Regions from separate parts of the Streptomyces sp. NPDC043680 genome, predicted to be linked through region 1. Evidence: predicted binding sites of a transcription regulator. Region 1 holds the regulator's gene; the other holds the start of a gene.
The links. Region 1 encodes HspR, which represses chaperone genes until heat shock. Its sites were predicted from a motif close to TTGAGNNNNNNNNNCTCAA; they were not measured.
Positions count from the first base shown of each region.

Region 2: the regulator HspR is predicted to act here: its motif matches at 5,846-5,864, upstream of lon (endopeptidase La).

Region 1 is NZ_JBWKCE010000003.1:448,050-459,652, reverse strand. It holds gene clpB (ATP-dependent chaperone ClpB) at 1-2,533, opposite strand, end outside; gene AC0666_RS08655 (pyridoxamine 5'-phosphate oxidase family protein) at 2,656-3,069, shown strand; gene AC0666_RS08650 ((2Fe-2S)-binding protein) at 3,203-3,517, opposite strand; gene AC0666_RS08645 (helix-turn-helix transcriptional regulator) at 3,844-4,857, shown strand; gene AC0666_RS08640 (heat shock protein transcriptional repressor HspR) at 4,937-5,407, opposite strand; gene dnaJ (molecular chaperone DnaJ) at 5,409-6,587, opposite strand; gene grpE (nucleotide exchange factor GrpE) at 6,627-7,286, opposite strand; gene dnaK (molecular chaperone DnaK) at 7,286-9,142, opposite strand; gene AC0666_RS08620 (sugar transferase) at 9,468-10,046, shown strand; gene AC0666_RS08615 ((Fe-S)-binding protein) at 10,157-11,603, shown strand, end outside.
Region 2 is NZ_JBWKCE010000001.1:270,641-282,243, forward strand. It holds gene AC0666_RS01210 (sensor histidine kinase) at 1-1,564, opposite strand, end outside; gene AC0666_RS01215 (hypothetical protein) at 2,002-2,775, shown strand; gene AC0666_RS01220 (MarR family winged helix-turn-helix transcriptional regulator) at 2,860-3,300, opposite strand; gene lon (endopeptidase La) at 3,424-5,823, opposite strand; gene AC0666_RS01230 (DinB family protein) at 5,968-6,432, opposite strand; partial or broken gene AC0666_RS01235 (sulfurtransferase) at 6,508-7,359, opposite strand; gene AC0666_RS01240 (glycosyltransferase family 39 protein) at 7,417-8,772, opposite strand; gene AC0666_RS01245 (hypothetical protein) at 8,916-9,488, shown strand; gene AC0666_RS01250 (response regulator transcription factor) at 9,728-10,468, shown strand; gene AC0666_RS01255 (HAMP domain-containing sensor histidine kinase) at 10,465-11,603, shown strand, end outside.

The DNA of each region.
Region 1 (11,603 bases):
CCTCGCCCGCCAGGATCTCCTTGGCCAGCCGGTCGCCGATGGCCGTCTGGATCAGGCGGCGCAGCGGCCGGGCGCCGTACGCGGGGTCGTTGCCCTTGTCCGCCAGCCAGGCCAGCGCCTCGGGGGTGACGTCCAGGCTCAGGCGGCGGTCCGCCAGGCGCTGGGCGAGGCGGCCGATCTGGAGCCGGGCGATGTGCGCCAGCTCGTCGGCGCCGAGGGCCGAGAAGACCACCACGTCGTCCAGCCGGTTCAGGAACTCCGGCTTGAAGGAGGCCCTGACGACCTCCAGGACCCTGGCCTTCTTGTCCTCCGGGGAGGCCAGGGGGTCCATGAGGAACTGGCTGCCGAGGTTCGAGGTCAGGATCAGGATGGTGTTGCGGAAGTCCACGGTGCGGCCCTGGCCGTCCGTGAGGCGGCCGTCGTCCAGGACCTGGAGCAGGATGTCGAAGACCTCGGGATGGGCCTTCTCGACCTCATCCAGGAGCACGACGCTGTACGGGCGGCGGCGGATCGCCTCCGTCAGCTGGCCGCCCTCCTCGTAGCCGACGTAGCCGGGGGGCGCGCCGACGAGCCGGGCCACGCTGTGCTTCTCGCCGTACTCCGACATGTCGATGCGCACCATGGCCCGCTCGTCGTCGAAGAGGAAGTCCGCGAGGGCCTTGGCCAGCTCCGTCTTGCCGACGCCCGTGGGCCCGAGGAACAGGAACGAGCCGGTCGGCCGGTCCGGGTCCGCGATGCCGGCGCGGGTGCGGCGTACGGCGTCCGAGACCGCCCGTACGGCCTCCGTCTGGCCGATCAGGCGGCGGCCGAGCTCCGCCTCCATGCGCAGCAGCTTCTGCGTCTCGCCCTCCAGGAGCCGGCCCGCCGGGATGCCGGTCCAGGCGCCGACCACGTCCGCGATGTCGTCGGGGCCGACCTCGTCCTTGACCATCGCGTCCTTGGAGTGACCGGTCTTCGAGGCCTCCTCCTCCGCCTCGGTGGCCTCCGCGAGCTCGCGCTCCAGGGCCGGGATCTCCCCGTACAGCAGCTTGGAGGCGGTGTCGAAGTCGCCGTCGCGCTGGGCGCGCTCCGCCTGGCCGCGCAGGTCGTCCAGGCGCTCCTTGAGCTCGCCGACGCGGTTGAGGGACTGCTTCTCCTTCTCCCAGCGGGCGGTCAGGCCCCGCAGGTCCTCCTCCCTGTCGGCGAGGTCCTTGCGGATCTTGTCCAGGCGCTCGCGCGAGGCCGGGTCCGACTCGTTCTTCAGCGCCAGCTCCTCCATGCGCAGCCGGTCCACGGCGCGCTGGAGCTCGTCGATCTCCACCGGGGAGGAGTCGATCTCCATGCGCAGGCGCGACGCGGCCTCGTCGACCAGGTCGATGGCCTTGTCGGGCAGGAAGCGGGAGGTGATGTACCGGTCGGAGAGGGTCGCGGCGGCCACCAGCGCGCTGTCGTTGATCTGGACCTTGTGGTGCGCCTCGTAGCGGCCCTTGAGGCCGCGCAGGATGGCGATGGTGTCCTCGACGGTCGGCTCGGCGACCAGCACCTGCTGGAAGCGGCGCTCCAGCGCCGGGTCCTTCTCGATCCGCTCGCGGTACTCGTCGAGGGTGGTCGCGCCGACCATCCGCAGCTCGCCTCGGGCCAGCATGGGCTTGAGCATGTTGCCGGCGTCCATGGCGGAGTCCCCGCCGGCGCCCGCGCCGACGACGGTGTGGAGCTCGTCGATGAAGGTGATGATCTGGCCGTCGCTGGACTTGATCTCGGCGAGGACGGTCTTCAGGCGTTCCTCGAACTCGCCGCGGTACTTCGCGCCGGCGACCATCGCGCCGAGGTCGAGGGCGACGAGCCGCTTGTTCTTCAGGGACTCGGGGACGTCGCCCTTGACGATGCGCTGCGCGAGTCCCTCGACGACGGCGGTCTTGCCGACGCCGGGCTCGCCGATGAGCACCGGGTTGTTCTTCGTACGGCGCGACAGAACCTGGACCACGCGCCGGATCTCCTGGTCGCGGCCGATGACCGGGTCGAGCTTGCCCTCGCGGGCAGCCGCCGTGAAGTCGGTGCCGAACTTCTCCAGGGCCTTGTACTGGCCCTCCGGGTCGGGGGTGGTCACCCGCCGTCCTCCTCGTGCTTTCTCGAAGGCGTCCAGCAGCTTCTGCGCCGTCGCGCCCTGCCGGGTGAGGACCTCACCGGCCGCGCCGCCCTTGGCGGCGATGGCGATGAGGAGGTGCTCGGTGGAGAGGTAGTCGTCACCGAGGCGCTCGGCCTGGCCGTCCGCCTCGGCCAGTACGGCGAGCAGGTCGCGGCTGGGCTGCGGGGGCGCGACCGTGGAGCCGGTGACGCTGGGCAGGCCCGCGAGGACCCGCTCGGCCCCGCTCCGGACGGCGGCCTGGTCGGCGTCGACCGCGACGAGCAGGTCGGTGATGTTCTCGTTGTCCTCGCCGGCGAGGAGGGCCAGCAGCAGGTGTGCGGGGGTCAGGTCGGCGTGGCCGTCCTTCACGGCCCGGCTGGTGGCCGCGTTCAGCGCGTCCCGGCTCCTGTTGGTCAGCTCGGCGTCCACGGGCGGCTTCTCCTCTCCCTCTCCATACGAAACGAATACTGACAAGCTCAACGTGCGCAAAGTTGAGTCTATTCCACTCAAGGTGGTGAGGGTAGCCGCCGCCCGTGGATACGCTGCGGCGCATGTCCCACGACGTACTCAACCCGACGCCCGAATACCTCGCCTTCTGGCGGGAACGGCACGTCTGCACGCTGACCACGCCCCGCCCCGACGGCACCCCGCACGTGGTGCCGGTGGGCGTGACGTACGACCCCGAGGCCGGCCTGGCCCGGGTGATCAGCAACAAGCACAGCAAGAAGGTCCGCAACGTCCTGGCGGCCCAGGCGACGGCACCGGGCTCGGCCCGGGTCGCGGTGTGCCAGATGGAGGGCCGCCGCTGGGCGACGCTGGAGGGCCGCGCGGTGGTCCGTACGGACGAGGCCGCGGTGGCCGAGGCCGTGGCGCGCTACGCCGAGCGGTACGGGCGGATGCCCTCGCCCAATCCCGACCGGGTCGTCCTGGAGATCACCCTCGACCGGGCGATGGGACGCGCCTGAGCCCGGGCCGGAAAGAAGTCGCGTTCAACCCCTGGACGCGGACATCACAACGGCGCCACCGTGGTCAGGTCCACGATGGCGCCGTTGTGTGGGGGAAGCACCTGGAGCGATCTGCAACGACGGGGGAATCGCTTCAGGCACTGCGGGGGGTGGCGGTGGTGATATCGGGTTCGAAGAGCTGGTGGTCGCGCTGATCAAGGTTCACGAAGACCATGCCGTAGCGCACCTCGCAGCGGACGGGCTGCGGCGCGCCGCGGGGGCGGCGCAGGCAGCGGTACGCCCGGACGTCCTCGTCCTCCTCGCGCGTGACGACGATCGGTTGGCCGAACAGGGTGACCATCAACGAGTCGCCGGGGTGGGGGATGGCCGTGGCGAGATCGATGAACTGCCAACCGGATCGGTAGGCGGAAGCCATTTCACGTCGGAAACCGCGGTCGTCGGGGGTCATCCCGCGTTCTCCACGACAAGGGCGGCTGGATCGGCATCGGCGGGCGCGGACCGCCATCCGCTGTCCATCGGTGCCGCACGCCATCCACTGTCCTCCAGCGGCGCCGCATGCACGTCCGCGGCACCTCCCGTGGCGCCCCCCAAGGTGACTCCGGCAAGTCCCAGACCGGCCAGCGCCGAGAAGATGACGGTGGCAAGCGCCGAGCGAAGCATTCTCTTGTTCATGGTCGGCTTCGTCCTCACTTGATGAAATCCTCTCCCCCGCCTGTCAGACGATGGCTCATTCAGGCACGTTGCTGCCACAGGGACGATGCATCATGTTCTTGCATGTTCAGGACCCTGGGGGGTGGAGATTTGACCATAAACAGAACAAAAGCGACACATCCCCACTCGGTCACCGAGCTGTGCAGTGAGGGGGCGCGGCTCTACACCAGCGCGCTGCGCACGGGACGCATTGCACGTGGGGACGTGAAGACGGCGCCTTGTCTGCTCGATCTGGCGTTGTTGCAGCCAGACCCTGATGACGTCAATTCGCTCCGCCCGGTTCCCCCCGCCGTCGCCCTCGCACAGCGGCTGCATCCGATCGAACGGGAGATCCGCGACCGGCGCCGCGACTCCCTCGAACTGTCCGAGGCTTTCGAGCCGTTTCTCGCCATCAGCGCGCAGAACCCGGCGAGCACCCACGCCATCACCGTGCTCGAAGGCTTCGACCCCATCAACGCGGCCCTCAACCTCGCCACCGCCGAGTGTCACACGGAAATGCTCACCATCCAGCCCGGCGGCGCCCGCCCGAGCCTGGAGCTGACGGAGGCCCTGGAGCGCGACCAGCCGCTGACCGACCGCGGCGTGCGCATCCGCACCCTCTACCAGCACACGGTCCGGCACAGCCGCGGCACGCTCGCCTACGTCGACCTCCTCAAGGCCGGCAAGGTCGAAGTGCGCACGCTGGAGGAGCTGTTCGAGCGCCTCATCATCTTCGACCGGACGGTCGCCTTCATCCCGGCCAGCGACGACCGGCAGGTCGCCCTGGAGCTGCGCCACCCGGGCCTGGTCGACTACCTCATCAAGGTGTTCGAGCAGCTGTGGCACCGGGCCGTGCCGCTCCAGGAGGAAGTGACGTACCAGCACACCCGCAGCGGCATCTCCGGGGTGCAGCGCACCATCGCCCAACTGCTCGTCGAGGGACACGTGGACGAGGCCATCGCGCGCCGGCTGGGCATGAACGTCCGGACCTGCCGGGCGCACATCGCCAAGCTCGCCAGCCACCTCGGCAGCGGCAGCAGAGCCCAACTGGGCTTCCTGATCGCCCGTTCGGGGATCCTGGAGGACGAGAACGACTGACGTCGCGAAGGCCCCGCCCGGGAACCGGACGGGGCCTTGAGTGTGCGTCAGCGAACGGTCGCGCCGGGCGGCCTTGCGGTCAGTCGGCCTGGCGCTTCGGCGCGGGCCGCCAGACGACCAGGGCGTTGCCCGCCACGGGCGGCTGGTACTTGACCAGGTCCCGCCGGTACGACGCGTGCACCTGGGCCTCGCGCTGCTGGAGCACGGCCGCCGCGCCGTCCACCGCCGCCGAGAGCTCGGCCACGCGCTGCTGGAGCGCGGCGACCTGGTTCTCCAGCTCGATGATCCGCTTGATTCCGGCCAGGTTGATGCCCTCGTCCTGGGACAACGTCTGCACCGTGCGGAGCAGTTCGATGTCGCGGGCCGAGTAGCGCCGGCCGCGGCCGGCCGTCCGGTCCGGGGAGACCAGGCCCAGGCGGTCGTACTGGCGCAGGGTCTGCGGGTGCAGCCCCGAGAGCTGGGCGGCCACCGAGATCACGTAGACCGGGGTCTCGTCGGTCAGCTCGTACGCCCCGCTACCGAACCGGGCCTGCCGTCGGCGGCCGTCCATGTCATGCTCCCTTCGCGGACTCGAACAGCACGGCGCGCGGGTCCTCCGCCCCCGTCGCCTCGCGGTACATCTCCAGCGCCTCGCGGGCCTTGTCCGACAGCTCCGAGGGGACCGCGACCTCCACCGTCACCAGCAGGTCCCCGCGGGTGCCGTCCTTGCGGACCGCGCCCTTGCCGCGGGCCCGCATCGTCCGGCCGTTGGGGGTGCCGGGCGGCAGCTTCAGCGTCACCGCGGGGCCGTTCAGCGTCGGGACCTTGATGTCGGCGCCGAGCGTTGCTTCCGCGAACGTCACCGGCACGGTCACCGTCAGGTTGTCGCCCTTGCGGCCGAAGACCGGGTGGCTGTCCACGTGGACCCCCACGTACAGGTCGCCGGACGGGCCGCCGCGCTCGCCCGGGCCGCCCTTGCCGCGCAACCGGATCCGCTGGCCGTCGGAGACGCCCGCCGGGATCCGGACCTGCATGGTGCGGGAGGACTTGGCCCGTCCGCTGCCCTTGCAGATCTCGCAGGGGTGCTCCGCGATCAGGCCGCGGCCCTTGCAGTCCGCGCAGGGGTCGGTCAGCGAGAAGCCGCCGCCGCTGCCGCGGGAGACCTGGCCGGTGCCGACGCAGGTCGGGCACACCCGGGGCGTGCCGTTCTTGTCGCCGGTGCCCGAGCAGGCCTTGCAGGGGGCCTGGGAGGACATCCGCAGCGGGACCGTGGCCCCGTCCACCGCCTCCGTGAAGGAGAGGGTGACCTCCGATTCGATGTCCTGGCCGCGGCGCGGCTGGGTACGGGTGCCCGCACCCGCGCCGGCGCGGTTGAACAGCCCGCCGAAGACGTCGCCCAGGCCGCCGCCGAAGCCGCCGCCCGCGCCGCCGCCCGGCTGGGAGCCGCCGAACAGGTCCCCCAGGTCGAAGTTGAACGAGCCGCCCCCGCCCGGGCCGGGGCGGAAGCCCCCGTTGCCGAACAGGGTGCGGGCCTCGTCGTACTCCTTGCGCTTCTTGGGGTCGCCGAGGATGTCGTTGGCCTCGGAGATCTCCTTGAAGCGCTCCTCGGCCGCGGCGTCGCCCTTGTTGGCGTCCGGGTGGAACTCGCGTGCGAGCTTCCGGTACGCCTTCTTGATCTCGGCCTCGGTCGCGTCCTTCGGGACACCGAGGACCTTGTAGTAGTCCTTCTCGACGAAGTCCTTCGTGCTCATCCCCGGTGTCCCTCCTCCCGTGCCTTTACTGGTTCAACATCAGCCCTTGTCGGGGGCATCCGTGTCCTTGTCCGACGGCGTGTCGGCCTCGGCCGACTCGGACTTCGGGGCCGCGCCCGGCTGGGGCTCGGCCACCGCGACCCGCGCGGGGCGGATCGTGCGCTCGCCGATTCGGTACCCCGGCTGCAGGATCGCCACGCAGGTCGTCTCGGTGACGTCCGGCGCGTACGAGTGCATCAGGGCCTCGTGGATCGTCGGGTCGAAGGGCTCGCCCTCCTTGCCGAACTGCTGCAGCCCCATCTTGGCGGCGGCCGTCTCCAGCGATTCGGCCACCGACTTGAAGCCGCCGACCAGCTCGCCATGATCCCGTGCCCGGCCGATGTCGTCCAGGGTCGGGAGCAGCTCCGTCAGGAGGGACGCGACCGCGATCTCCTTGACGGCGATCCGGTCCCGCTCCACCCGGCGGCGGTAGTTCTGGTACTCGGCCTGGAGCCGCTGGAGGTCCCCGGTCCGCTCGGCGAGTGCCGTACGGGCCTGGTCCAGCTGCGCCAGCAGGGCAGTGTCCTGTGCTCCGGAGTCCCCGGCCGGGGCCGCCGCCTCCTCCTTGGCGGAGTCGGCGGCCTTCGGCTCGGCGTCGTCAGGCGTGGCGCCGGTGGGGACTTCGGGCTTCTCGTCAAAACCCGGGGTCTCCTCCGACATCAGGCAGCGCCGCCCTTCGGCTTCTCGTCGTCGACGATCTCGGCGTCGACCACGTCGTCGCCGGCGTCCGCCGCTCCGGCCTGGCCCGCGTCACCGGCGGCACCGGCCGCGCCCTGGGCGGCCTGCGCGTCGGCGTAGATCGCCTGGCCGAGCTTCTGGCTGACCGCGGCGACCTTCTCGGTCGCGGTGCGGATCTCCGCCGTGTCCTCGCCCTTGAGCTTCTCCTTCAGCTCGGCGACGGCGGCCTCGACCTCGGTCTTGACCTCGGCCGGGACCTTGTCCTCGTTGTCCTTGACGAACTTCTCCGTCTGGTAGACGAGCTGCTCGGCCTGGTTGCGGGTCTCGGCGGCCTCGCGACGGCGGTGGTCCTCCTCCGCGTACTGCTCGGCCTCCTGGCGCATCCGGTCGACCTCGTCCTTGCCGAGCGAAGAGCCGCCGGTGACGGTCATCTTCTGCTCCTTGCCCGTGCCGAGGTCCTTGGCCGTGACGTGCATGATGCCGTTCGCGTCGATGTCGAAGGAGACCTCGATCTGCGGAACGCCGCGCGGGGCCGGGGGCAGGCCGGTCAGCTCGAACATGCCGAGCTTCTTGTTGTACGCCGCGATCTCACGCTCACCCTGGTAGACCTGGATCTGCACCGACGGCTGGTTGTCCTCGGCCGTCGTGAAGATCTCGGACCGCTTGGTCGGGATCGTGGTGTTGCGCTCGATCAGCTTGGTCATGATGCCGCCCTTGGTCTCGATGCCGAGGGACAGCGGGGTCACGTCGAGGAGCAGGACGTCCTTGACCTCACCCTTGAGGACACCGGCCTGGAGGGTGGCGCCGATGGCGACGACCTCGTCCGGGTTGACGCCCTTGTTGGCGTCCTGGCCGCCGGTCAGCTCCTTGACGAGCTCGGCGACGGCCGGCATGCGGGTGGAACCGCCGACCAGGACCACGTGGTCGATCTCGGACAGCTGGATGCCGGCGTCCTTGATGACGTTGTGGAACGGGGTCTTGCAGCGCTCCAGGAGGTCGGCCGTCAGCTGCTGGAACTGCGAGCGCGTGAGCTTCTCGTCCAGGTGCAGCGGGCCCTCGGCGGAGGCCGTGATGTACGGCAGGTTGATCGTGGTCTCCGTGGAGGAGGACAGCTCGATCTTCGCCTTCTCGGCGGCCTCGCGCAGACGCTGCAGGGCCATCTTGTCCTTGGACAGGTCGACGCCGTGGCCGTTCTGGAACTGCTTGACCAGGTAGTCGACGACGCGCTGGTCCCAGTCGTCGCCACCGAGGTGGTTGTCACCGTTGGTGGCCTTGACCTCGACGACACCGTCGCCGATCTCCAGGAGCGACACGTCGAAGGTGCCGCCACCGAGGTCGAAGACGAGAATGGTCTGGTCGTCCTTGTCGAGGCCGTAGGCCAGGGCGGCCGCGGTCGGCTCGTTGACGATGCGCAGGACGTTCAGGCCCGCGATCTCACCGGCCTCCTTGGTCGCCTGGCGCTCGGAGTCGTTGAAGTACGCCGGGACGGTGATGACCGCGTCGGTGACCTTCTCGCCCAGGTAGGCCTCGGCGTCGCGCTTCAGCTTCTGCAGGATGAAGGCGCTCATCTGCTGCGGGTTGAAGTCCTTGCCGTCCAGGTTGATCTTCCAGTCGGTGCCCATGTGGCGCTTCACCGAGCGGATGGTGCGGTCCACGTTCGTGACCGCCTGGCGCTTGGCGACCTCGCCGACGAGGACCTCGCCGTTCTTGGCGAAGGCGACGACGGACGGCGTGGTCCTGGCGCCCTCGGCGTTGGTGATGACGGTGGGCTCGCCGCCTTCGAGAACGCTGACGACGGAGTTAGTGGTGCCCAGGTCGATGCCGACCGCACGTGCCATTTTGATTCCTCCAGCTGACTTGAGTGCAACAGACTCAAGGATGCAGTACCGCCGCCTCGGCGTCAACAGACCTGAGTCCAGGCGGCTCAACTCTTACGCCACCCTTACGCTCACCCCGGCCGTGAGCAGGCACAATCCGGCAGGGCGCGCGTACAGCTCCGACGGCGTAGCAGGGGCCGGACGGGCGCGGCGGAGGAGCCGGACGGGCGCTGCGGACGGCCAGCGGGCGGGCCGGCCGGCGGGCGTGGGGGCCGAGCGGGCGACGGCGGGCGGCCCCGCCGCGCGGCGCACCGGAACCGCCGGAGCCGCTTGGCACGGTGCCCCCATGCCCCTGCGCCTGCTCTCGCCGCGCCCGCCGTCCGACCCCGGGCCGGCCGTCCACCCCGCCCGCACGCCCGCCCGGAACGCCCTGCCGGACTGCTCGGCGAAGCGGGTCTTCGACCTGCTCGGGGCCCTCGTACTGCTCCCCGTCTTCCTGGTCCCGCTGCTGCTCGCCGCCGGGCTGCTGTGCGCGGCCCGGGGCGGGCGGGTCTTCGTACGGGAGCCGGCGGTGGGGCTGGGCGGGCGGCCGTTCCGCACCTGGCGGCTGCACACGCGGGGCGCGGGGCGGATCGGGGCGGCCGTGGAGTGGTGCGCCCTGGACGGGGTGCCGCAGCTGCTGAACGTGCTGCGGGGGGAGATGTCGCTGGTCGGGCCCCGCCCGCAGGTGCGTACGGACTGCGCGGACCGGCTCTTCGTACGGCCCGGAATGACCGGCTTGTGGCAGGTCAGTGCGCGCTCCGACCTCCCCTGGGAGGAGATGGCGCTGCTGGACCGGCACTATGTGGAGAGCCACTGGCTTGGGATGGATCTCGCGATCCTGGCCCGGACCCCTCGGGCGGCCTGTCGACACAGGCATGCCTGAGCGACACAGATCACCGCACGCACGCCTACATTGCGCGGCGGAGAATGGGTAACCTCAAGCCTTGACTCAATAAGTTACCGCTTAGTAAGTCCCGCCCGAGGAGCCCTCCCATGCAACTCGCCGCGATCATCGTGTCGCTGGTCCTGACCGTGGTCGGCGTCGCGCTGCTCGCCCGAGCCGTGGCGCAGATCTACCGGTTCGTGAAGCTCGGACAGCCCGTGCCGGCAGGCAGCCGCACGGACCGCCCGAAGGCCCGAACGCTCACCCTCGTCCGGGAGTTCCTCGGCCACAGCAGGATGAACCGCTGGGGCATCGTCGGCTTCGCGCACTGGTTCGTCGCGATCGGCTTCCTGACGCTGCCGCCGACGCTGGTCCAGGCGTACGGGCAGCTCTTCCAGGCCGACTGGACGCTGCCGGTCGTCGGCGGCTTCCTGCCCTTCGAGCTCTACATCGAGTTCATCGGCATCATGACGATCCTCGGCATCGCCGTGCTGATCGCCATCCGCCTGCTGTCGCTGCCCTCCCGGGCGGGCCGCAAGTCGCGCTTCGCCGGCTCCAAGGCCTGGCAGGCGTACTTCGTCGAGTACGTGATCCTGACCATCGGCCTCGCGATCCTGACGCTGCGCGGCCTTGAGGGCGCGATCCACCACGTGGACCACTACGAGGCCGCGTACTTCGCCTCGTACCCGCTGGTCCTGGCCTTCAAGGGCCTCTCGCTCGGCGCCCTGCAGAACGCCATCTACTTCACCGCGATGATCAAGATCGGCGTCTCGCTGATCTGGATGATCGTCGTCTCGCTGAACACCAACATGGGTGTCGCCTGGCACCGCTTCCTCGGCTTCCCGAACATCTGGTTCAAGCGCAACGCGGACGGTGCGACCGCCCTCGGCGCACTCCAGCCGATGACCAGCGGCGGCAAGCAGATCGACTTCGAAGACCCGGGCGAGGACGACGTCTTCGGCGTCTCCCAGGTCGAGCAGTTCTCCTGGAAGGGCATCCTCGACTTCTCCACGTGCACCGAGTGCGGCCGCTGCCAGTCGCAGTGCCCCGCCTGGAACACCGGAAAGCCCCTCTCCCCCAAGCTGCTGATCATGTCGCTGCGCGACCACGCGCACGCCAAGGCCCCGTACCTGCTCGCGGGCGGCGGCAAGACGATGGAGGGCGAGGAGCGCGCCACGGCGGAGCAGCTCGCCGGTGTCCCGGCCGCCGCGCTGGCCGAGGCCGAGCGCCCGCTGATCGGGACCGTCGAGGAGAACGGCGTCATCGACCCGGACGTGCTGTGGTCCTGCACGACCTGTGGTGCGTGTGTGGAGCAGTGCCCGGTCGACATCGAGCACATCGACCACATCGTCGACATGCGGCGCTACCAGGTGATGATCGAGAGCGCGTTCCCGTCCGAGGCGGGCACGATGCTCAAGAACCTGGAGAAGAAGGGCAACCCCTGGGGCCTCGCCAAGAAGCAGCGCGTGGAGTGGACCAAGGAGGTCGACTTCGAGGTCCCGATCGTCGGCAAGGACGCCGAGGACCTGTCCGAGTACGACTACCTCTATTGGGTCG
Region 2 (11,603 bases), on a different contig from region 1:
ACGACGGCAGCCCCGCGAGGTCGACCCGCTCGTAGCGTTCGATCTCGCTGACCGCGGCCCGCATCACGTCGACCAGCGGCACCGCGGGGGCTCCGGCGCCGTGGCCGGTCTCCTGTCCGGCGAGCACGAGCAGGTTCTCGTTGTGGCGGCGCATCACCGTCGCGAGGTGGTCCAGCTTGAACAGGGTCGCCAGCCGGTCCGGGTCCTGCTCCTTGGACTCCAGCTCCTCGATGACCGTGAGCTGCCGCTCCACCAGGCCGAGGGTGCGCAGGGAGAGGGAGACCGAGGTGGTGGACATGATGCGGCGGTGCTCCTCCAGCCCCGCCCGCAGCTCCTTGAGCTCCTGCTCCAGTGCTTCCCGGCCGGCGGTCAGCGCCTCGTTGCGGCCGATGAGGCGGCGCTGGTCGGCGTCGAGGCCGGCGATCCGCGTGTGCAGGGACACCGTCTGGTCCCGGACCGCGTTCAGGTGGCGGACGACCTCGGCGAACTCGTCGTTGCGGCCCGTGAAGCGGACCGGCTCGACCGAGCCCTCGGGTGTGGCCAGCCGGGCGGCGCCGCGCCGCAGCACCGACAGGGGCCGGGTGAGCGAGCGGGCGACGGCCGTGGAGACGCCGACGACGAAGAGGAACAGTGCGCCGAGCGCGCCGACCAGCAGCTCCAGCCGGGTCACGTCGTCGTCCCGCAAGGTGGCGAGGGCGGTGGCCCGCTGCCCGGCGAGGGTGGCCTCCACGCTCCGGATCCGCTCGATCCGGGCGGTGAGCGGCGGGCCGACGGCCGCGCCGTCGAGCTTGCGGTCGGCGGAGGTGAGGGTGGGCCGTTCGGTGAGCCGCTTGAGGAGGTCGTCGGCCGTCTTGACCTCGGGACCGGTGACGGTGGCGGCGAGGGTCTGGCGCACGTCGGGTCGGGCGGCCCGCGCGAAGTCGTCGAGGGCCGCCTGTTCCCGTACGCGGGCGCGCTGGGCGGCGGCGGTGAGTTCGTCCACGACCGCCGAGTTGGGGGGTTGCTCGCCGCGGGGGACGGCCAGCGCCGCGAGCAGCAGTCCACGGGTGGCCGAGGCCTGTTCCACGGCCTGGCCGAGGGGGGCCAGCGGGCGGGTGGTGACCAGGGCGGCGCCGGCACGGGGCGGGGTGAGCACGGCGAGCCGGTCGCCCGGGGCCAGCACCTCCGCGATGGCGCCCGCGTACGCCTGGTGGGCGGCGAGGGCGCTGCCCTTGCCGTCGACGGCCTCGGAGCGGACGGCCGCGATGCGGCTGAGGCTCCGGGCGAGCGGTTCGTCGGCCTCGGAGCGGATCTCGGCGAGCTGCCGGTCGGTGAGGAGGATGCGCTCCTGGACGGGCGCCTTGGCCTGTCCGCCGGGACGGCCCTTGGCCACGTACTCGACGACGGCGTCGCGCTCGTCGCCGAGGAGGTGGGCGAGCGTGAGGGTGTGCCGGGTCTGCTCGGCGAGGGTGACCAGCTGCTGGGAGTCGTTCAGCTCCCGTGTCGCGGACACCACGGCGGGCGCGCCGGCCGCGAGGACGGTGAGGCCGGCGACGGCCACGCCGACGACCAGCCTGCTGCGCACGCGGACACGGGGTCCTGCGGGGGCGGGTCCGTCGGTGGCGGTGCCGTTCTTCCGAGACCGCTTCTTCTGCACCGGTGCTCGCAATCCTGTACGTGTGCTCGTGCTCGTCTACTCGTGTGGCCGAGGTAACGGCCGGTCAACAAGTAAACGCCCCCTGCCCCCTCGTACCGCCTCAGACCTTCGCAGTGTGTTGGGGACAGAGCCTGACATCGCCCACCCGGCCACTCGAACGAGTGAACATCACGGATGAGTTGGCGACCAACTCGGCGGGGTGAGGTCAGGGCGCCGCCGTGGACGGGTGGTTGAAAGATCTATGGGGGCTTTGGCAGTATGCCCGCCCGCACGTTCGCGGGGCCTGGGGCACGGCCCGCCCCGCCCTTCCCCCTCTGGTACGGACCTTGCCCGTCCGCGGGGGGCCCGGCGGGCAGAATGTCCGCATGCGCATCGACCTCGCCTCGGTCCCCGGCAACCCGGAACGCCCCAATGAGGACTGGCTGTCGGCGGCGATTCCGGCGGTGGGAGGCGGGGTCCTGGTCGCCCTGGACGGGGTGACCCCGCCGGACGGCGAGGCGGGCTGCGCGCACGGCGTGCCGTGGTTCGCGGCGCGGCTCGGCGGCCGATTGACCGAACTGTCCGGTTCGCGGCGGGACATGCCGCTGGACCGGATCCTGGCGGAGGCGATCCGCGACACGGCCGACTCCCACCGCCACACCTGTGACCTTTCTCACGTGCGCACTCCGCAGGCGACGGTGGTGCTGGTCCGCTGGGACGAGGCGTACGTGGAGCACCTGGTGCTCTCGGATTCCGTCCTCCTCCTCCAGGACCCCGGGGGCGCGGTGACGGCGGTGCTCGACGACCGGCTCGACCGGGTCCCGCGCGAGCTGCTGCGGACCAACGCCTCGGCGGACACGCTGCGCAACAGAGAGGGCGGTTTCTTCACGGCGGCCGCGGATCCTGCGGTGGCGGCGCGGGCGGTGACCGGCCGGACCCCGCGCGAGCGGGTGCGGGCGCTGGCCGCGCTCACCGACGGGGCGAGCCGGTGGACGGACACGTTCGGGGAGGGCGACTGGGCGCAGTGCCTGGCCGTGCTGCGGAAGGAGGGGGCGGCGGGGCTGATCGGCCGGGTGCGCGCCCTGGAGTCGGATCCGCAGCGCACCCCGTCCCGGGGCAAGCGCCACGACGATGCCTCTGCGGCGTACGCGGAGCTGTAGGGGCCGGGCGCAGCCGGCCGCCCGGCCCGCTCAGGCCTCTCGGTCCGCTCAGCCCTCCCGGTCCGCTCGGTCGCTTCGGTCCGCTCAGTCCTCGCCCTGGTTCAACTGGTTGAGGAGCCTGGCCAGTTCCGCGACCTCGCCGCGGTCCCAGTCGGCGAGCTTGCGCATGTACTGCTCGCGCCGGGCGCCGCGGACGCGCAGGAAGCGCTCCCGGCCCTCCTCGGTGAGGCCGACCAGGAAGGCCCGGCCGTCCGCGGGGTCGGGCTCGCGGGCCACCAGCCCGAGCACCTCCAGGGCGCGCAGCTGCCGGCTCATCGTGGCCTTGCCGACCCCGAAGTAGGCGGCGAGGTCGGTGGCCCGCTGCCGGCCGGCGGCCTCCAGGCGGACGAGCAGGCCGTACGCGGCGGGCTCCAGTTCGGGGTGGAGGGCACGGGCCATCTCCCCGGAGGAGGCGCGGGCCCGCCGGAGGAAGACGGACAGCTCCCGCTCCAGGGCAAGGAACTCCTGGTCTTCGCTCCCGTGCACGTTCCGCTCCCGCTGTCTGAGTCTGTGTCCGAGTGGGGGTTCCCGAGGACTCCAGTATTTCGCAGCGGGTACGGCGGCGGCCCGGGACCCCGCCGCAGCGGGAGCCCGGGCCGCCCCGGCGGGTCAGGCCGCGGTGGCCACCGCCTGGGCGCCGGCCGTCGCCAGCGCCAGTTCCAGGACCTGACGCACGTCCGTCACCGGGTGCACCTCAAGCCCCTCCAGGACCTCGGACGGGACGTCGTCGAGGTCGGCCTCGTTGCGCTTCGGGATGATCACGGTGGTCAGGCCGGCCCGGTGCGCGGCGAGCAGCTTCTGCTTGACACCGCCGATCGGCAGGACCCGCCCGGTCAGCGAGACCTCGCCGGTCATCGCCACGTCCGTGCGGACCTGCCGGCCGGACAGCAGCGAGGCGAGCGCGGTGGTCATGGTGATGCCCGCACTCGGGCCGTCCTTGGGCACGGCGCCCGCCGGGAAGTGGATGTGCACGCCCCGGTCCTTCAGGTCGGCCACCGGCAGCTCCAGCTCGGCTCCGTGCGAGCGCAGGAAGCTGAGCGCGATCTGCGCGGACTCCTTCATCACGTCGCCGAGCTGGCCGGTGAGGGTGAGCCCTGCGGCCCCGGTCTCCGGGTCGGCCAGCGAGGCCTCGACGAAGAGCACGTCGCCGCCCGCGCCGGTCACCGCGAGGCCGGTGGCCACCCCGGGGACGGCGGTGCGCCGCTCCGCCGGGTCCTGCCCGGACTCGGGGACGTGGTGCGGCCGGCCGATGAGGGGGCGCAGGTCGTCGGCGCCGATCCGGAAGGGCAGCTCCCGCTCGCCCAGTTCGTGCTGCGAGGCCACCTTGCGCAGCAGCCGCGCGATGGAGCGCTCCAGGGTGCGCACGCCCGCCTCGCGGGTGTACTCCCCGGCGAGCTTGCGCAGGGCGTCCTCCTCCAGGACCACCTCGTCGGCTTCCAGGCCGGCCCGCTCCAGCTGACGGGGCAGCAGGTGGTCGCGGGCGATGACGATCTTCTCGTCCTCGGTGTAGCCGTCGAGGCGGACGAGCTCCATGCGGTCCGCGAGGGCCTCCGGGATGGCCTCCAGTACGTTGGCGGTGGCGAGGAAGACCACGTCGCTGAGGTCGAGCTCCACCTCCAGGTAGTGGTCGCGGAAGGTGTGGTTCTGGGCCGGGTCCAGGACCTCCAGCAGGGCGGCGGCGGGGTCCCCGCGGAAGTCGGAGCCCACCTTGTCGATCTCGTCGAGCAGCACGACCGGGTTCATGGACCCGGCCTCCTTGATGGCGCGGACGATCCGGCCGGGCAGCGCGCCGACGTACGTCCGGCGGTGGCCGCGGATCTCGGCCTCGTCCCGTACGCCGCCGAGGGCGACGCGGACGAACTTGCGGCCCATGGCGTGCGCGACGGACTCCCCGAGGGAGGTCTTGCCCACACCGGGCGGCCCGACGAGCGCGAGCACGGCCCCGCCGCGGCGGCCGCCGACGACGCCCATGCCCCGGTCGGAGCGGCGCTTGCGTACGGCGAGGTATTCGGTGATGCGGTCCTTCACGTCGCTCAGCCCGGCGTGCTCGGCGTCGAGGACGGCCCGGGCCCCGCGGATGTCGTACTCGTCCTCGGTCCGCTCGTTCCACGGCAGCTCCAGCACCGTGTCCAGCCAGGTCCGGATCCAGGAGCCCTCGGGGGACTGGTCGCTGGCCCGCTCCAGCTTCTCGACCTCCTTGAGGGCGGCTTCCCGCACCTTCTCGGGGAGGTCGGCGGCCTCGACGCGGGTGCGGTAGTCGTCGGACTCCTCGCCCTCCTTCTCCCCGTTCAGCTCGCGCAGTTCCTTGCGGACCGCCTCCAGCTGACGGCGCAGCAGGAACTCGCGCTGCTGCTTCTCGACGCCGTCCTGGACGTCCTTGGCGATGGACTCGGCGACGTCCTGCTCGGCGAGGTGGTCGCGGAGCCACTTGACGGCGAGCTTGAGCCGCGCGACGGGATCGGCGGTCTCCAGCAGCTCCACCTTCTGGGCCACCGTCAGGAACGGCGAGTAGCCGGAGTTGTCGGCGAGGGCGGAGACGCCTTCGATCTGCTGGACCCGGTCCACGACCTGCCAGGCGCCGCGCTTCTTGAGCCAGCTGGTGGCGAGGGCCTTGTACTCCTTGACGAGCTCGGCCACGGCCCCGGGCAGCGGCTCGGCGAGCTTTTCGTCCACGCTCTCGCCCTCGACCCAGAGCGCGGCGCCGGGGCCGGTGGTGCCGGCGCCGATCCGGACGCGGCCGACGCCGCGGATGAGCGCCCCGGGGTCCCCGTCGGAGAGCCGCCCCACCTGCTCGACGGTTCCGAGCACACCGGTGCCCGCGTACTTCCCGTCGACGCGCGGCACGAGCAGCACCCGGGGCTTCCCGCTCCCGCCCGCCGCCTGGGCGGCCTCGACGGCCCCCCGCACCTCGGCGTCGGACAGTTCGAGCGGGACGACCATCCCGGGCAGCACGACCTCGTCGTCGAGCGGCAGCACGGGCAGAGTGAGCGTTACGGACGTCGAAGCCATGATCTTCCCTCCGGCAGTGAAGTTGAGCTATGCCGACTCAATGCATGTGCGCCTCCCGATGTTCCCCAACCCCCGTTCGCCCGGGGCGAACATGGCATGCCGGGCCGCCGCGGGCGGGCCGCTGCGGTGCCGGCCGCTCCTGCGTCAGATGCCGACGGCCCCGTCGATCCGCTCGCGCAGCAAGTCGGCATGGCCGTTGTGGCGCGCGTACTCCTCGATCAGGTGGAGCAGCACCCAACGCAGCGAGACCCGTCCGCGCCACGCGTCCTCGCCCTCGACCTCGAGGTGCGGGGCGTCCGCGACGAAGGCCTCCGCGAACGCCACTTCCGAGCGCCAGGCCTGCCACGCCTGCGCGACGGCGGCCGGGCCGGCCTGTACGCGGTCGAAGTCCCCGTCCGGGTCGGCCTCCGAGGAGTACAGCGCCGGAGCCTCCTCCCCGGCGAGGACGCGCCGGAACCACCGGCGTTCCACGTCCGCGAGGTGGCGGACCAGGCCGAGCAGCGACAGCGTGGAGGGCTCCACGGAACGCAGCGCCAGGTCCGCGCCCTCCAGGCCCGCGCACTTCAGCTCCAGCGTGGCGCGCTGGGCGGCGAGGAACCCCGCCAGCATGCGCCGCTCCTCGCCCGTGGCGGGCACGTCGAACTCCCGCTCGGTGGTGGTGCCGGGGAAGAACTCGGCCCTCCGGCCGGTCACCGCCGGGAGCTCCGGGTCCATGGCCCAGTCGGTCCAGGAGCCGTCGTAGACCGCCAGGTGCGTGTAGCCGGCGAGGGTGGCGCCGAGGGCGAGGACGCACGCCGTCACCCCCGAGCCGCAGCTGAAGTAGAGCTCTTCGCGGTCTGCGGCCAACGCGGCGAAGGCCTGGCGCAGTTCGGTGGCGGGCCGCATCCGGCCGCCGTCGCGCTGGAGTTCCCCGAAGGGCAGATTGACCGCGCCCGGCATGTGGCCCCCGCGCAGCCCGGGGCGGGGCTCGGAGGCGGTGCCGGCGAAGCGTTCGCGGGTCCGGGCGTCGAGTACGGCCGCGGCCGGATCGGCCAGGGCCGCGCGGACGGCGGTACGGTCGACCAGCAGCCCGGGGCGGGGCCGGGCGGTGAACGAGCCGGCCGGCCCGGCGTAGGCGGGGGCGGTGCTCTCCACGTCCAGCCCCGCCGCGACCCAGGCGGGCAGCCCGCCGTCGAGGACGGCGGCCCGGTCGAAGCCCATGGCGCGCAGCATCCACCAGGCGCGGGCGCTGGAGTAGATGCCGGCGCCGTCGTAGACGACGACGGTGCTGGTGTCGTCGATGCCGAGGCCGCGTACGGCTTCGGTGAACCGTTCGGGCGCGGGCATGGTGTGCGGGGCGGGGGCCTCGTGGTCGGAGAGGTCGCCGTCGAGGTCGAAGGGCCGCGCCCCCGGGATCCGCAGGGCGGCACCGCGGTGGGCGCCGACGGAGGCGTCGAGGACGACGAGCCCGGGCGCACCGAGCCGCTCCCCCAGCCACCGCACGTCGACCAGCGGCCCCGGCAGGGCCCCCGCGTTCCCGTTCTCGTCACTGGTCATTGCGGCGCGCCCCCCGGAGCCTGGTACGTGATCGGTGGCGCCATCCTGCCGCACCGCTCATTTCGCGGGGCAGCGGCCCGGTGGGGCGAAGACGGCGATCCGGGCGCCCCGGGCCGGCGTCAGGGAGCACAGTTCGAAGTGGGCGGCCAGGGTCTGGCGTTTGACCGCCTCCGCGGGGGTGCGGTCGCGGGGCTGGTCAGGCGGGTCCAGGAGGGCCACCACCCGGGGTGCGTCCACCAGGCGGGCCCATATCCGGTCCGCGGGCAGCTCGGTGCCCTGGAGGGTGTGCGAGGCCGCCGGGGTGCGGTCCAGGGCCAGGTCGTACAGGCCCCCGTACACGTCCGGCGAGGACAGCAGCCACTCGCGCCGCCGCGCCGGCAGGAACAGCACCGCGTCCCCGGGCACGGCCCGCTCCCGGACCGCGGCGGCCACCGCGAGGACGTCGTCCTTGCGGCTCTCGGGCGTACGCAGCCACGCCGACCACCAGCCGGACGGCACGAGCAGGACCGCGGCCAGCGCCCAGGACCCCCACCACCGGAACCCGGCCCCGGACGGCCGGAGCGCGGGCACCCGGAGCGCGGGCACCCGGAGCGCGGACAGCCGGGCCCCCGCCAGCAGGGCCGGCCCGGCCAGGGCGTAGAGCACGTACCGGTCGACGTACCAGGGGTGGACCAGCGAGACCGCCATCAGCAGCCCGGGCGGCAGCAGGACGAGCGGCAGGGCCACGCCGGCCAGCTCCCGCACCGCCGTCCCGCGGGCGAGCAGCAGCGACACGACCCCGACCACCGCGTACGCCGCCCAGTCCTGCCAGCTCGGCCGCCCGAGCCAGCCGAGCTGCTGCTGGGCCTGCCGGGCGGTGACCACCGCCAGCGGCAGCAGCAGGGCGGCCACGACGGCGGCGCTGCGGCGCCAGCCCCGCAAGCGGCGGCCCCGGAAGGCGTGCGCGAGCAGGACGAGGGCGGCGAACTCGTGGAGCCAGCAGCCCATCAGCAGCACCACCGTGTAGGCCGTCCACCGCTCGCACAGCATCAGGTACGTGGCCCACACCACCGCGGCCGCGACCAGGGCGTACGAGCGCCCCTCCTGGGCGTACATCTGCACGGGCGGCAGCAGGGCGTACACGGCCCCGGCGAACAGCGCGGCCCGCTCCCCCGCGAGCCGCCGGGCGATGGCGGCCACGCCGGCCGCCGCGAGGGCGGTGGCGGCGACGGAGGGCAGGCGCAGCGTCCACAGGCCGTCTCCGCCCACGAGGAAGACGGCGTGCATGAGCAGGTAGTACAGCCCGTGCACGGCGTCGACCTGGCCCAGCAGTTCGCCGATGCCGCCGAGCGGCCGGTGCGCCACCTGCCAGGTGACGGACTCGTCGCGCCACATGCTGCCGCCGCGGCGCAGGCCCCAGAGGCCGAGGAGCACGGCGAGCAGCGCAGGCAGCCAGCGCCAGGGGGCGATGCTGCGGATGTCGTCCTCCTGGTGCTTTCCGTACGGGGGGTGCCGACTCCATACTCGGGGGTCGACCCGAGGACCCGTGGGGGTGGGGTGTGCGTGCGGTGCGAGGAGTGGCGGCGGTACTGCTCGGCGCGGTGGCGCTGGGCGGATGCGGTGCGGGCTCCGGCGGCGGGTCCGGCTCCGGGGGGACGGCCTCGGCGGCCGTGACCCCGTCGGCGCCGCCCGCCCCCGGGGCCACGGCCCTCTCGTCTGCGGCGCCCGGCCCGACGGGCGCGCCGCCCGCGAGCCCGTCGCCCCCGGCGTCGGCCTCGGGGCCGCCCGCCTCCCCGGCCCCGTCCTCCGCGGCGGAACGCCTGGTCACGGTCACCCGCAGCGGCGGCTTCGCGGGCAGGACGCACACGCTGCTGATCAGGGGCGACGGCTCGTGGACCCGGCTGGACGGGCAAGGCGGACCCGAGGGGAGCGGGAAGCTGTCACCGGACCGGCTCGCGGGGCTGCGCACCGCGCTCGCAGAGGCGGACTTCGCGCACCTGCCCCGGGTGGTGCGCGGCGGTCCGACGGTGTTCGACGGGTTCACGTACGCCTTCGTGCACGCCGGCTTCGAGGTGGCCACCGCCGACGGGTCGGTGCCGCCGGGGCTGCAGAAGGTGCTCGCGGTGCTGCCCCCGTTCGAGAGCGGCTGAGGCCGCGGGCGGGCGGCGTCCTGTAGGAGGCCCACAAACCGGGGGCGGTGCCCGGCCCCGCCGCGCGGCCGGCCCCGTCTCCCGAGGGCGGCCGGGCACCCGGCATGGCCCGTCATATCCCCATTCCCGACGGAATCGGAATCATCGGTTCCGCCGCCTGGCCTGTCCGAACCCCGCATAGCCGCAGGCCGGTGGCTCCTCTACGCTGCACCCCATTACGCGGATCTTCAGGGGCGGAAATGGAACAGACACACACCACCCACAGCGGGGCCGCGGCCACTCCCGGCGCTCAGCGGCGCGTGCTCGTGGTCGAGGACGACCGCACCATCGCCGATGCCATCGCGGCCCGGCTGCGCGCCGAGGGCTTCCAGGTCCAGGCGGCCTTCGACGGCCCCGCGGCCGTGGCGGCGGCCGAGAGCTGGCAGCCCGAGCTGCTGGTCCTCGACGTGATGCTGCCCGGCTTCGACGGGCTGGAGGTCTGCCGCCGGGTCCAGGCGCAGCGGCCGGTGCCGGTGCTGATGCTCACCGCCCGCGACGACGAGACGGACATGCTGGTCGGGCTCGGGGTCGGGGCGGACGACTACATGACGAAGCCGTTCTCGATGCGCGAGCTGGCCGCGCGGGTCCACGTCCTGCTGCGGCGGGTGGAGCGGGCGACGCTCGCCGCGCACGCCCCGCGCGGGGCCACGCTGCGGCTGGGCGACCTGGAGATCGACCACGCGCAGCGCCGGGTCCGGGTCCAGTCCGAGGACGTGCACCTGACCCCGACCGAGTTCGACCTGCTGGTGTGCCTGGCCGGGACCCCGCGGGCGGTGCTCTCCCGGGAGCAGCTGCTGGCCGAGGTGTGGGACTGGGCCGACGCGTCCGGGACCCGTACGGTCGACAGCCACATCAAGGCCCTGCGCCGCAAGATCGGGGCGGAGCGGATCCGTACGGTCCACGGCGTCGGGTACGCCCTGGAGACCCCGGCCCAGGCATGAGCCGCGGCATGCACCCCGGTACGGGCTCCGGAACAGGCCCCGGCACGGGCCCCGGTACGGGCCGCCCGCCGCGGCCCCGGCCCGCCCACCAGCTGAGGCCGTACTCCCCCTTCTCGATCAAGACCAAGCTGGGCACGCTGGTCGTGGTGTCGGTCTTCATCACCACGGGGCTGCTGATGGTGGCCCTGCGCACGGACACGGAGCTGCGGTTCATCACCGTCTTCTCGGTGATCGCCTCGATGCTCATCACCCAGTTCGTCGCGCACGGCCTGACGGCGCCGCTGGACGAGATGACCACCGTGGCCCGGGCGATATCCCACGGGGACTTCACCCGCCGGGTCCGCGGGGCGGGGCGCCGCGACGAGCTGGGCGACCTGGCCTCCACCATCAACCTGATGGCGGACGACCTGGAGGCGGTGGACCGGCACCGCAGGGAGCTGGTCGCCAACGTCTCGCACGAGCTGCGCACGCCCATCGCCGCCCTGCGGGCGGTGCTGGAGAACGTGGTGGACGGGGTCTCGGCCGCCGACCCGGAGACCATGCGGACGATGCTGAAGCAGACCGAGCGGCTGGGGCGGCTGGTCGAGACGCTGCTGGACCTGTCCCGGGTGGACAACGGGGTCGTGCCGCTGAAGGCCCGCCGCTTCGAGGTGTGGCCGTACCTGTCGGGCGTGCTGAAGGAGTCGGGCCTCGCCGCCGCCGGCCGACCGGGCCTGTCGTCCGGCTCGGGCGGGCACACCCGCAACGACGTGCACCTGCACCTCGACGTCTTCCCGTCCGGACTGACGGCCTACGCGGACGCCGAGCGCCTCCACCAGGTGGTGGCGAACCTGATCGACAACGCGGTCAAGCACAGCCCGCCGCACGGCCGGGTCACGGTCCGGGCCCGCGCGGGCGAGACTCCGGGGAGCCTGGCGCTGGAGGTACGGGACGAGGGCCCCGGCATCCCCGAGGCCGAGCGGCACCGGGTCTTCGAACGGTTCAACCGCGGCAGCGCCCACGGCGGCGACGGGGGCACCGGGCTGGGCCTGGCGATCGCCCGTTGGGCCGTCGGCCTGCACGGAGGGGACATCGGAGTGGCCGAATCGTCACGCGGCTGCCGCATCCTTGTCACGCTTCCGGGCAGTTCACAGGC